Regions from separate parts of the Hydrogenoanaerobacterium sp. genome, predicted to be linked through region 2. Evidence: a T-box and tRNA genes for the amino acid it is inferred to sense, from the RefSeq annotation. Region 2 holds a T-box; the other holds one or more tRNA genes.
What was found. A T-box is a leader RNA that pairs with one kind of tRNA and senses whether it is charged. The one in region 2 lies ahead of tyrS (tyrosine--tRNA ligase), so its partner is inferred to be a tRNA-Tyr.
Positions count from the first base shown of each region.

Region 1: it has a tRNA-Tyr gene. The T-box ahead of tyrS (tyrosine--tRNA ligase) is inferred to sense a tRNA for this amino acid. The anticodon was not compared.

Region 1 covers NZ_DALZQO010000017.1:51,994-58,616, reverse strand. The annotation lists gene RTV33_RS10885 (sugar phosphate isomerase/epimerase) at 362-1,273, shown strand; gene RTV33_RS10880 (MmcQ/YjbR family DNA-binding protein) at 1,321-1,692, shown strand; gene RTV33_RS10875 (Cof-type HAD-IIB family hydrolase) at 1,787-2,590, opposite strand; gene RTV33_RS10870 (glycine--tRNA ligase) at 2,704-4,083, opposite strand; tRNA gene RTV33_RS10865 (tRNA-Pro) at 4,389-4,465, shown strand; tRNA gene RTV33_RS10860 (tRNA-Thr) at 4,642-4,717, shown strand; tRNA gene RTV33_RS10855 (tRNA-Tyr) at 4,747-4,831, shown strand; gene RTV33_RS10850 (sensor histidine kinase) at 5,546-6,623, shown strand, end outside.
Region 2 covers NZ_DALZQO010000004.1:58,360-64,982, reverse strand. The annotation lists gene dxs (1-deoxy-D-xylulose-5-phosphate synthase) at 1-769, shown strand, start outside; gene RTV33_RS04150 (TlyA family RNA methyltransferase) at 796-1,599, shown strand; gene RTV33_RS04145 (NAD(+)/NADH kinase) at 1,644-2,522, shown strand; gene argR (arginine repressor) at 2,503-2,958, shown strand; gene recN (DNA repair protein RecN) at 2,967-4,643, shown strand; T-box leader at 4,673-4,906, shown strand; gene tyrS (tyrosine--tRNA ligase) at 4,976-6,193, shown strand; gene RTV33_RS04125 (PHP domain-containing protein) at 6,438-6,623, shown strand, end outside.

The sequences.
Region 1 (6,623 bases), on a different contig from region 2:
GGCGGGATAGGGGGCTTGACGGAGCTGCTGCTAGAGGAATAGCAGGGGTTCTCCCCCCACCGCTCATCCGCGAGGCAACAAAAAAAGTGCGGTATGGAGTATTTCCATACAACACCATAAATCAAGTGCAAAATGCATTTATACGCTTTACAAGGCATGCTCGTTCGACGTATAATAGTAATGCAAATGTGCGGCTTGCCGTTGTGTATGGAGGGCTGTTCTCCGTATATAGGGTACAGGATGTTGCCGCATCTTGTACCTGCTTTGCACTTACTGCGCCTCTGAGCCTATTATATGGCGAAAGATGGAAAAAATCAAGAGACAAAAAGTATAATTTTGTAAAAGGAGACAGATGACCATGATGAAACTTGGCTTACATTCCGCTATTCTGCCCGACAAAACCTTTGAGGAATTAATTGATTATGCTGCATCTGTTGGTTTTGAATGTGTTGAGGTTTGCTGCTGGCCCGTGGGTAAAGCAACCAGGCGTTATGCCGGGGTCACCCACATCAATATCTCTGAGCTGGATGATGCAAAAATCAAGTATTATCAGGATTATGCCGCTGCAAAAGGCGTAAGTATTGCTACCCTCGGCTACTACCCAAATGCGCTGGACTGTAACAAAGAGGCTGCAGAAGTTGCCATAGAGCATATTAAAAATTTAATTGTCGCATCTGCTAAGATGGGCGTAAATATGATCTCCACCTTTATTGGTAAGGACAAAACTAAGACCGTAGAAGAGAACCTTGAGCTGTACAAAGAGGTTTGGACACCGATTGTAAAGCTTGCTGAAGAGCATGGCGTGAAAATTGCCATAGAAAACTGCCCGATGCTTTACACCAAGGATGAATGGCCGGGCGGCGTGAATCTTGCATCCACCCCGTACATATGGCGTAAGATGTTCGAGCTCATCCGCAGTGATAATCTGGGCCTTGCATACGATCCGTCGCACCCCTACCTGCTGCAGATGGATGTCAATAAGCCCTTATATGAGTTTAAGGATAAGATTTTTCATGTTCACTTCAAGGACATTAAGATTTACCAGGACAAGCTGAACGAGTACGGCTATTTTGCTTATCCGTCGCTGTGGCATTCACCCAAGCTGCCGGGGCTGGGCGGGGTGAACTTCCCTGCGTTTATTTCTGCTCTCAACGATATCCGCTACACCGGCCCCGCCGTGATTGAGGTGGAGGACAAGGCGTTCGAGGCATGTGAGAGCGACGTAAAGGCCGGAATCGAACGCAGCTACCGTTATCTGCGCACTTTGATGTAAAAAGCAGGCTTGATGATTTTCGCCTTGTAAGGAAAGAAGGTTTTTGTATGGCATACGAATGGCTGGATCAATATTGCTTAGAAAAGCAAGGGGTCACGAAAGATTATCAAAATGACTGGCAAGCAACAAGATATTTTATTGGTGGCAAGATGTTTGCCATGCAGGGCGGAGATAAAACCGGAAAACCGATTTTTACAATGAAATTAGAACCGTTATTCGGCGACTTATTGCGCAAGCAATATGAAGATATTGTACCGGGCTACTATATGAATAAGCAGCACTGGAGCTCCCTCTATCTGAACGGGAATGTCCCCGATGATGTAGTCAGAGATATAGTCGATAAAGCTTATTTTGTTGTTCTGCATTCATTGACGAAAAAGGCTCAAAAAGAAATAGAACAAACAAACTGTAACGAATAAGCCGGATAATAAATAAGGGCAGCTATTTCATTTTTGAAATAGCTGCCCTTAAAACGTCCTTACCTAAGGCGTGGTATGTAGGCATCTTTTTTCGCTATTCAATCAACAGGTGGGAGTAGATGAGGTCGGCAACAGCGCTTTCGGTGTGGTGCGCGACTATAACCTGAGCAAGATCTTTCACTACCTGCCGCGCGTTGGAGGGGGCTGCACCAAAGCCAACCTCTTCTAGCATGGTGATGTCGTTATCGAAGTCGCCGATGGCGGCTGTCTGGGCAAGGTCGCCCCCAAGGTTTTCGCTGATCCACTGCAGGGCGTGCCCCTTGGATGCGTCATCCGGAAGAACCTCGAGGTAAAACGGAGCAGAGAAGCAGGTTGAAATCCCACGAATTCCTGCTAGGTGCAGTGCAGCTTCCACCTCAAGCAGGCGGTCATGCTCGCCGTAAAACAGCACTTTAAAGCAGTCACCGCAGCTATCAAGCGTGGCAAATTCGTATTTCTGATTCTCGGCGATAATGTAAATATCCATTTCGCAATCGGGGTTGACCAGCTGCATAGGTCTGCCGTCACAAATTTCGGCGCACACAGTGGGGTAAATTTGTATTGCAGTGGTCACAATACGGCGCATAGTCTCCTCTGGAATGCACCATTTGTGCAGATAGGTACGGGTTTTAAAGTCGTACACCGCCGCACCATTGTAAATAATACCGGGCATAGTGAGCGGAACATCGGTAAGGTAGGGCAGCGCAAGCTCTGCCGAGCGCCCGGTTGCAATGGAAAACTCGCCACCCTGTGAAATAAACTCTTTGATGGCATTGATGTTCGGCTGGGAAACTGTTTTGTCGTTGCCAATCAGCGTGCCATCCATGTCGCTGTAGAGATATTTTTTTAAAAGTGCCATGTTATCCTCCAAAAAAATAAAGCCGCCGAGACTCTCGACGGCTTTTTATTTGTAAAAGTGCAAAAGATGTGAGATTCCTTGGTAAGCGTAATACGGAAGTTTCGTATCAATATTTAGAATTCCAATTTGGACTCAATGAATGCGGCAAGCTCGCCAATGGCGACGCGCTGCTGCTCCATGGTGTCGCGGTCACGTACCGTGACGCAGCCGTCGTTTTCAGAATCAAAGTCATAGGTGATGCAGAAAGGGGTACCAATCTCATCCTGTCTGCGGTAGCGTTTGCCGATTGAGCCGGCATCGTCGTAATCGACCATAAACTTTTTGGAAAGATCGTGGAACACCTTGGTGGCATTTTCGTTGAGTTTTTTGGAAAGCGGCAGAACGCACGCCTTGAAAGGCGCTAGCGCAGGGTGCAGACGCATGACAACGCGGGTGTCTTTTTCATCAATCTGCTCCTCGTCATAGGCTTCGCAAAGGAATGCAAGCACAACGCGGTCTGCGCCAAGAGAGGGCTCAACCACATAGGGAACATATTTTTCGTTGGTTTCGGGGTCGAAATACTCCATGCTCTTGCCGGAATGCTCCTGATGCTGTGACAGGTCGTAGTTGGTTCTATCTGCAATGCCCCACAGCTCGCCCCAGCCAAACGGGAACACAAACTCAATATCGGTGGTAGCCTTGGAGTAGAACGAAAGTTCCTCAGGTGCATGGTCGCGCATGCGAAGGTTTTCCTCTTTAATGCCGAGGCTCAGCAGCCAGTTGTGGCAATAGTCCTTCCAGTAGTAGAACCAGTCGAGGTCGGTATCGGGTTTGCAGAAGAACTCCAGCTCCATCTGCTCAAATTCACGAGTTCTGAACACAAAGTTACCGGGGGTAATTTCGTTGCGGAAGCTTTTACCGATTTGTGCAACACCAAACGGAAGCTTGCGACGGGTGGTGCGCTGCACGTTGTTGAAGTTTACAAAAATACCCTGCGCAGTTTCGGGGCGGAGATAGATTTCATTTTTGCTCTCTTCGGTGATGCCTTGGAAGGTTTTGAACATCAGGTTAAATTTGCGGATGTCGGTAAAGTTCTGGCTGCCGCAATCGGGGCATTTCACAGCATTGTCGATAACAAATTGTTTCATCCTCTCGAAATCCCAGCCCTCGGGTGAAACGCCGGTCTGGTCCTCGATCAGCTTGTCTGCGCGGTGGCGTGTTTTGCAATCCTTACAATCCATCAAAGGGTCAGAGAAACCGCCTACATGGCCGGATGCCACCCATACCTGCGGGTTCATTAAAATAGCACAATCCAGACCCACGTTGTAGGGGCTTTCCTGTACAAATTTCTTCCACCATGCTTTTTTTACGTTATTTTTAAACTCAACACCGAGCGGGCCGTAATCCCATGTGTTGGAAAGTCCGCCGTAGATTTCGGAACCGGAATATACAAAACCTCGACCCTTACAAAGGGCAACGATTTTATCCATAGTTTTTTCTGAATTCTTCAGCATCGGGGGTTCCTCCGTTCTGCCGTTTCACGGCACAATATTCACAGATTATGGGTTGTACTTTATAAATCTGTCTTACCGTTCTATTTTAAATGTGTTGCTGCTATAAGTCAAGCAAAAACCCCTTTTGTATAAGCGCTTTTAAAAAAATAGTTTTTATTTTAGTTGACAGAAGGTAAAAACTATAATATAATGTTCTCTGCACTGTTAAATTAAGTCGCTTGTGTCGATTGCGCAAATTCATCTGCTATGATAGCAACAGAAATTATTGACGCGGGCAGGTACAACCTAATTCCCCGGTGCAACGACGAGGCGTAGCTCAGTTTGGTAGAGTGCTTGGTTTGGGACCAAGATGCCGCAGGTTCGAGTCCTGTCGCCTCGACCATAACTTCATCCTAAAGGTTATTGACTTGCTGCGGCAGGGCGAGAACCTGGATTGGAATGAAGCAGACGAAAAGACCCCCTTTTGATTTTTTAGATGGTTTGCTCTTTTTATTTAACGGTAAAAATGTGTTGACAAATGCAATTAAACGTGATAATATGTTAGAGCGTCGAAAATACGCTGGTGTAGCTCAGCTGGTAGAGCAGCTGATTTGTAATCAGCAGGTCGGGGGTTCGAATCCGTCCACCAGCTCCATTTTTTTCGCATCTTATACAACTGAATAAGGGAGAGTTCCCGAGTGGCCAAAGGGGGCAGACTGTAAATCTGTTGCGAATCGCTTCGATGGTTCGAATCCATCCTCTCCCACCAGCATAAAAAGTCTATGGTTTCATAGGCTTTTTTGTGTTGTTACAAAGCATAACCAGCTAGAGCAGAATACTGTTTTAAAGGAACTCATTTTACTGGTAGCATGAATGGTTGGCTTATAGGAGATGTAAAAAATATGACGTTAACAGCGTCATTTAAATAAAATAACTAATTTATGAGATGCTTGACTTCCATACACGATTCAGATAATATTTACTTTATCAGCTCGGAAAGAATGTGGTTATTGAATGGAAAGGCTTAGCGACATTTATTATGGTCTAGTAACTGGTTACTTGTTATCGGTTTTTTTTATGGTATATATCGTACGATTAAGCGCTTGTTTAAAAAATAGTGGTTTATCCAGCAGAGTTGAACATAATGAGCTTTGGACGATAATCAATTCAATAGAACAGGAACGCCCATCCCTCCAAATGCCGCAAGAAAATACGCATAGATACACTTAAAACGGACCACCGGAATTTGATAGCTCCGGTGGTCTTGTTTAGTTGGTCGTTAAATGCGCTAAACCATACCGACGGTAAGAAGGATATTACTGTTGCTGCCTTACTTTAGTTGCAATTAAATACGAATAGGTGTGTTTTTCTGCTCAAGAAAGCAATTTGCACCAATTTTACCTATACATAAGCGTGTTTTGTATGGACAACGCTCTCTGATTTTCATATACTAAAGTTGTTGAGAATGGAGGTAGCAAAGCATATGAAGAGGCTTTGGAAGAAATGGCAGCAGAAAACCAGCTTTCTGCTGCCCCGCTTAAAATGGAACAGCCTGTTTATTTTAATTGCGGCGACCACAACTGTGATAGCGGTAATTGCAATGCTGTTGATTGTATATGTAATGAACCGTCGGTTTGATGAATCGATAGACCGTACCCTACAGCAAAACAACACACAACTTGTAGACAATGTGGCAACCAGCATTGATAGCTACATTGCGGAGATGATTTCCGTATCCGACACAATATCCAAGCTGCTCAGTGACAACAATGTGAACAGCGTATTTCAAAATTACCATTTTGTGTTGCGTGATGATATTGATACAATCGCTGTATTTGATGAGCAGGGACAACTTGTTATGAAAACAGACCAGCGCCCGTTAAAAGAGCATGTAGATGTAAAAAAGCAGACTTGGTTTCGCAGTATAGCACCGGGCAGCCGAATATACACACTAACCGAGCCCCATGTGCAGCGGCTTTATGGGGGGGAGTATCGTTGGGTTATTTCTCTGAGCAAGGGCATTGAATGGGAAGACGAACGAGGCAAACATCGGGGCGTTATGTTGGTTGATATGAACTTTAACAATATTAAGGAGCTTTGTTCCAAAGAGCTAGGTGAGAACGGCTATCTTTATATTGTAGGGGCGAACGATAAGTTAATTTATCATCCCAGACAGCAAATGATTTACGCAGGCATTTCAGACAGCTCAATACCAATTGCCTATAACCTTACCGAGGGTAACTCCGTCGTTCCGCAAGACGATGGTGAAAGGATGCTTGTAACTGTAAAAAAACTAAAAAACACAGATTGGAAAATTGCAGGCGTTTGCTCCATGAACGGGTTGCTTACCTTTGATGGCGAACTGCGTAATTTTATCACGTTAGTTGTTGTGTGTGCTGCAATTGTAATTATTGCGCTGTCGGTATTTGTATCGTTCTTAATCAGCAACCCTCTGCTTCGTTTGATGCACCTGATGGGACGTGTGGAAGCGGGGGAACTGAGTGCTTTTTCTACCGTACGCAGTGTTTACGAAGTTAATGAGTTATCCACGTCCTTTAACC
Region 2 (6,623 bases):
AGAAGGGCATGGTGTCACCTTTTCCGCAGGGCTTGCACGCAACGGGCTCAAGCCTGTTTTTGCTGTGTACTCCACCTTTTTGCAGCGCGGCTACGACCAGATTCTGCACGATACCGCAATTGAACAGCAGCATGTGCTGTTTGCAGTAGACCGTGCTGGCATCGTTGGCGAAGACGGCGAAACGCATCAGGGGTTGTTTGACGCGGCGTATCTATCAAATATCCCCAACATGATCATTTATTCTCCGACGACTTACGCCGAGCTGCGTTATTTTACACGCAAGGCTCTCTACGAATGCAAGGGGCCGGTAGCGCTTCGTTACCCGCGCGGCAAAGAGCCTGTACTGCCTGAAAATAGTTCTACCGAGCAGGATTATCTCCTGTTGGATGAACGTAAAGCAAAAACCCTTGTCATCTCCTACGGTAAGGAGTTTGAACAGGCTTATCATGCCGCGCAAATGCTTTCACAGCGCGATTTACCGGTGGCACTCATGAAGCTTAATAAGATTAACCCTATTGAGGAGGTTTGTGTTGAACTTGCTTCTCAATACGATGCTATTCTCTTTGCAGAGGAGGGCATTTTGCAGGGGGGAATTGCAGAGCATTTCGGGCTGCGCCTGCAACGGTGCGGTTACCGCGGCAGTTATGCTGTTAGAGCGGTTGATGGAAAATTTGTCCCGCAGGCAACAGTGGTATCTTCGCTCAAAAAGTTGGGGCTCGATGCACAAAGCCTTTGCGACTTGATCGCATCTCTGTACCCTGAGCAATAAAAATTTCTGGATATATGGTGGATAACGTGAAAAAAAGACTAGATATTGCAGTCACAGAAAACGGGCTGATTGACAGCCGAGAAAAAGCCAAAAGCCTGATTATGTCAGGGCTTGTCTACGTCAATAATCAAAAGGCGGATAAACCCGGCATGGCAATTTCGGATACCGATAAAATAGAACTGCGCGGGGAAACCATGCGCTATGTTAGCCGCGGGGGGCTAAAGCTGGAAAAATCCATACCGCGCTACCGCCTCAACCTTGAAGGTGCTGTCTGTATGGATATCGGGGCATCAACCGGTGGCTTTACCGACTGCATGCTACAAAATGGCGCAGTTAAGGTGTATGCAATTGATGTAGGTTATGGGCAACTGGCATGGAAGCTGCGAACAGACGACCGTGTGGTGAACCTTGAGCGCACCAATTTCCGCTATGTTACCGAGAAAGAGGTACCCGATAAAATCGACTTTGCCAGTGTAGACGTGTCGTTTATCTCGCTAAGGCTGATTTTGCCGGTCGCCAAAACTTTGCTTAAACAAAACGGTGAGATGGTTTGCCTTGTAAAGCCCCAGTTTGAAGCAGGCAAAGGCAGAGTGGGCAAAAAGGGTGTGGTGAAAGAACCTGAAATCCATTGTGAGGTCATTGCCAAAATTGCAGATTTTGCCTACTCCATCGGCTTTTCGGTGCTCGATGTCGATTACTCTCCCATCACAGGACCGGAGGGGAATATCGAATATCTGCTTTATATCAAAAACGATGATGGTTCCGTTCACAATGTCGACAAAGAGACAATACAAAATACAGTAGAAAGCTCTCATAGCAACTTGCAATAAAGGCGGGTATCATACCGCACTAGGGGCAAAGGAATGAAACAACGATGAAGGCAATTATTATTCCAAACTTTCAAAAAGAACATGCTGTAAGGTGCCTGAACGAAACTCTTGATGTGCTGTATAAAATCGGCATTGAGGCATACCTCGACAGCTCGTATCGGCAGTATGTACGCAGTGAGCGCGTCGTTTTTTGTGAGTTTATTAACGCTGTCAGTCATATGGATGTTATCATTGCCATTGGCGGTGACGGTACCATCATCCACAGCGCCAAGTACGGCATCAAACACAATCTGCCCATACTGGGCATTAATGTTGGGCGGCTGGGCTTTCTCGCACAATTGGAGTGCGATGAGCTTTATAAGCTCTCTCGTTTGGCGGAAGGCAGATATACCGTTCAAAATCATATGCTGATTGAGGCGAAAATCCAAACCGATTCCGAACAGCTGGTATGCGTTGCACTGAATGATATTGCCATTACAAAGGGTGTGTTCTCGCGTATCGTTGATATTGATGTGGTTTGCGCAGATAAGCTGGTGAGTGAATACCGTGCGGATGGTGTTATTTTTTCTACTCCTACAGGCTCTACCGCATATGCAATGTCCGCAGGTGGGCCTATTGTTGACCCGAGCATTGACTCCATTGCAATGACGCCAATCTGTCCCCATTCGCTGTTTTCTCGTTCGGTACTTTTTTCGCCCGAAAAGATACTTACCGTGCATGCCAAATACATCAACAATCAAAATGACCTGTACCTATCTGCGGATGGAGAGCGTCCCATTAAAATACGGCAGGACAGTCAGGTAATTATTAAGAAATCAGACCTTACCGTAAGGCTTATCAACTTTGGTGAACGGGATTTTTATGAGATACTAAACTTGAAAATACTGGGAAGAGGGCAGAAGAATGAAATCGAAGAGACATGAAAAGATACTGGAATTGATACTCGATAATGTTATTGATACCCAGGATGAACTTCTGCGCCTTTTGAAAAAGGAAGGCTACCATGTGACGCAGGCAACGGTTTCTCGCGATATCAAGGATTTACGGTTGATTAAAACACTGTCTTCCGATGGGCGCTACCGCTATACCTTTGTCACGCCTGAAAAAACAGCCAATGTTTCCACACGGTTTCGCGCCATTTTTACCGAGACGGTTATCTCGGTGGATTATGCAGGGCACACTGTTGTGGTAAAATGCCACCCCGGTATGGCAAATGCCGCTTGTGCGGCACTTGACCTGCTTAAGCTGGATAATATTGTTGGTACACTTTCGGGTGATGATACTTTTTTCATTCTCACCCGTGAAACTACCGACGCTCAAAAATTAGTACAAGAGTTGCAGACCTATATTGCAAGGTAGGTGACATCATGCTGACACAACTTTACATTCAAAATATTGCCGTAATTGAAAAGACCTCGATTGAATTTCAGCCGGGGTTCAATATCTTTACGGGTGAAACAGGCGCCGGTAAATCGATTCTAATCGATGCTATCAGCGCTGTTTTGGGCTTTCGAACCTCGCGTGACCTTATCCGTACCGGTGCAGATAAGGCAATTGTAACCGCACTGTTCGATCGCTTATCGCAGGACACTGTCGATGCGCTTGCCGAATTTGGCTATGAGCCAGAAGAAGACGGTTCGCTTTTGCTTTCGCGCGAGTTTTCTGCCGAGGGTAAAAACACCTGTAAAATCGGCGGAAGGCCCGCCACCGTTTCTATTCTGCGGGAGGTAGCGCAAACACTCATCAACATTCATGGCCAGCACGACAACCAGGCGTTGATGGCGCCGGACAAGCACATCAAATTTATCGATAGCTTTGCCGATACCGAAAATCTTCTCGCATCTTACAGGCAGCAATACGCACAACTGCAGGATATCAGAAAGCAACTCGAAAAACTGAATGTTGATGAAGCGGAAAAAGCATATCGCATCGACCTGCTAACTTATCAAATTGATGAAATTTCCGACGCAGACCTCAAACCTGGTGAAGAAGAAGAGCTTATCGTACAAAAAAAGAGGATTGGAAACTCTGCTAAAATAGTTGAAAGCATTACACAGGCAGATGCCGCACTCAATGGCGATGATGAAAGCGAAGGGCTTGTTGCCATGCTGGGTACCGCAAAAGACGCGATTGCTATGGCTGGCCGGTATTTTACCAACCTTGAGGAGATGGCGGCACGCGTAGACGAGATTTACTATGAGCTGCGTGAATATGCTTCGGATATTCGAAACTACACCACCGACCTTGATTTTGATGAGGGAGATATCGACCGCATTGAGCTGCGTCTGGATACTATTTATAAACTGAAACACAAATATGGCTCTTCTGTTGAGGAAATCCTCAGTTATCTCGAAAAATCCACCGAGGAGCTTTCCTCTATCAACCACTCTGAGGAGCTTCAGCAGAAACTGAACGCCCAGCTTGCACAGGTGACCTACAATGCGCAAAAAATGGCGGAGGAACTTTCTGAGCGTAGGCAACAGGCAGCAATACTGTTTACCGATGCTGTAGGAGAAGAGCTGAAGTTTTTGGATATGCCGTTTGTTCGCCTTGAGGTAAAGAATGAGATTGGTGCATTGTCGGCAGATGGCATCGACAATATGGAATTTATGATTTCTACCAACCCCGGTGAGCCGCCAAAGCCGCTTTCTAAAATTGCCTCGGGCGGCGAGCTTTCACGCATTATGCTTAGCCTTAAAAATGTAATTGCAGACAAAGATCAAGTTGGTACGCTTATTTTTGATGAAATTGACACCGGCGTAAGCGGGCGGGCTGCGCAGAAAATCGGGCAAAAGCTGGCGCAGGTATCTAAGGGGCGTCAAATTATCTGCGTTACTCATCTTGCTCAGGTCGCATCCTATGCGGACAATCACCTGCTGATTGAAAAAAACATACGCAATGCCCGAACATATACCGAAGTTCATTCGCTCGATAAAGCAGAGCGCATCCATGAAATAGCCCGTATCATAGGCGGCGCCGATATCACCGATACGGTACTGAAAAATGCTGAAGAAATGCTCAGGCTGGCGGAAAAACAGGCTTGACAAATATTTTTTAATGTGATATAGTCCCAGTAATGGCTATGAAGAGAACGAGTAGCCGTGCAGGTTCATTACAGAGAGCTTTTGGTTGGTGCAAAAAAGCATGAGCGGTGCGGTGAATACATCTCGGAGCTGCAAAGGCGAATGAGCAGTAGTTTTTGTCGGGGGCGCCCGTTACAGCGTTAAGGTATGATAGTACCTGATGAGGTTATGGTCGTGAGGTCATAACGAATTAGAGGTGGTACAGCGTTTACGACGCCCTCTATCTGCAGTATGCGGATAGAGGGCTTTTCTTTATATCCGCAGCAATATACAAATTTAAAGGAGAAAGATCAATGACCGTATTCGAAGAACTAAAACGCCGTGGCCTAATTGCGCAAATGACACATGAAGACAAAATTAAAGATATGCTGGAGAATGAAAAAACAACCTTTTACATCGGTTTTGATGCAACGGCAGACAGCCTGCATGTGGGGCATTTTTTGCAGCTGATCGTTATTCAGCATATGCAGCGTGCCGGGCATACGCCCATTCTGCTTTTGGGTACCGGTACTACCATGGTTGGCGACCCTACCGGCAAAACCGATATGCGCCCCATGCTTACCAAAGAACAGATCGACTACAATGCAGATTGCTTTGTGCAGCAGATGTCTAAGTTTGTGGATATGGACAATGCCATTGTGGAGCAAAACGGCGACTGGCTGTGTGAGCTAAAATACCTTGAAATGCTGCGCGATGTGGGTGCTTGCTTCTCGGTGAACAAAATGCTTACCGCAGAATGCTTTAAATCCCGCCTTGCAGTGGGTCTGTCATTTATTGAGTTTAACTACATGATCATGCAAAGCTACGACTTTCTGCACCTGTACAGAACCCATAATTGCCGTATGGAGCTTGGCGGAGACGACCAGTGGAGCAATATTCTCGGCGGTGTTGACCTTGTTCGCCGTAAAGAGCAGGCAGAGGTGTGCGGTATGACCTTTACCTTGCTCACCACCAAAGAAGGCAAAAAAATGGGTAAAACCGAGAACGGTGCAATCTGGCTCAACCCCGAAAAAACCACCCCGTACGACTTCTTCCAATACTGGAGAAATGTCGATGACGGTGATGTTATCAACTGCTTAAAGCTGCTCACTTTTGTACCCATTGAAGAAATTGAGGCAATGGAGAGCTGGCAGGGCAGTGAACTGAACAAAGCAAAAGAACTGCTTGCTTACGAGCTGACAAAGATGGTTCACAGCAAAGAAGATGCAGACAAAGCACTGGAAGCAGCTCGGGCTGTATTCGGTACCGGTGCACACAGTGAGAACATGCCCACCACACAGCTTTCTACAGACGATTTTACCGATGGCAGCATCAATATGCTGGATCTCCTTGTGAAAACCGGTCTTGCCCCCTCCAAAGCAGAGGCGCGCCGCTTGGTACAGCAGGGTGGTATTTCGATTGATGATGTAAAAGTTTCCGATCCAATGATAACATTTCCTGTATCTGAGTTTGATGCAAACCATAAAATCATTAAAAAAGGCAAAAAAGTGTTTCATAAAGTGACGCTATAATGCAAAGGGACGGAAATTTTTCCGTCCCTTTTTGTTCTGTTTTCGTCTTTTTAAGGACATTTTATTTGGTTGGAAGAGGTACGCCAAAGTTTGCGTACAACCTGCCTGCATAGGTTCTTCCTACATTTTTAGTTGCATATAGATATTAAGACGTTGTATAATGGAAGGGAAAAATTGCGCGTTGCAGCCCAAGGCGCAAGAACGGCCCTGTGTCAGAAGTCAAACAGAATAGGGGTGTAGTACCATGATAGGCGATTTACATTGCCACACAAAGTTGTCCGATGGTTCTATGGGGCTGGAGGATGTTATCTACTTTGCAAAACGTGCAGGGCTGGATTTTGTTTCCATCACCGATCATGACACCATGGCAGGGATTACACGTGCAGTGGTTTTAGGCAAACGCTACGGCATTAATGTGATACCGGGTGTA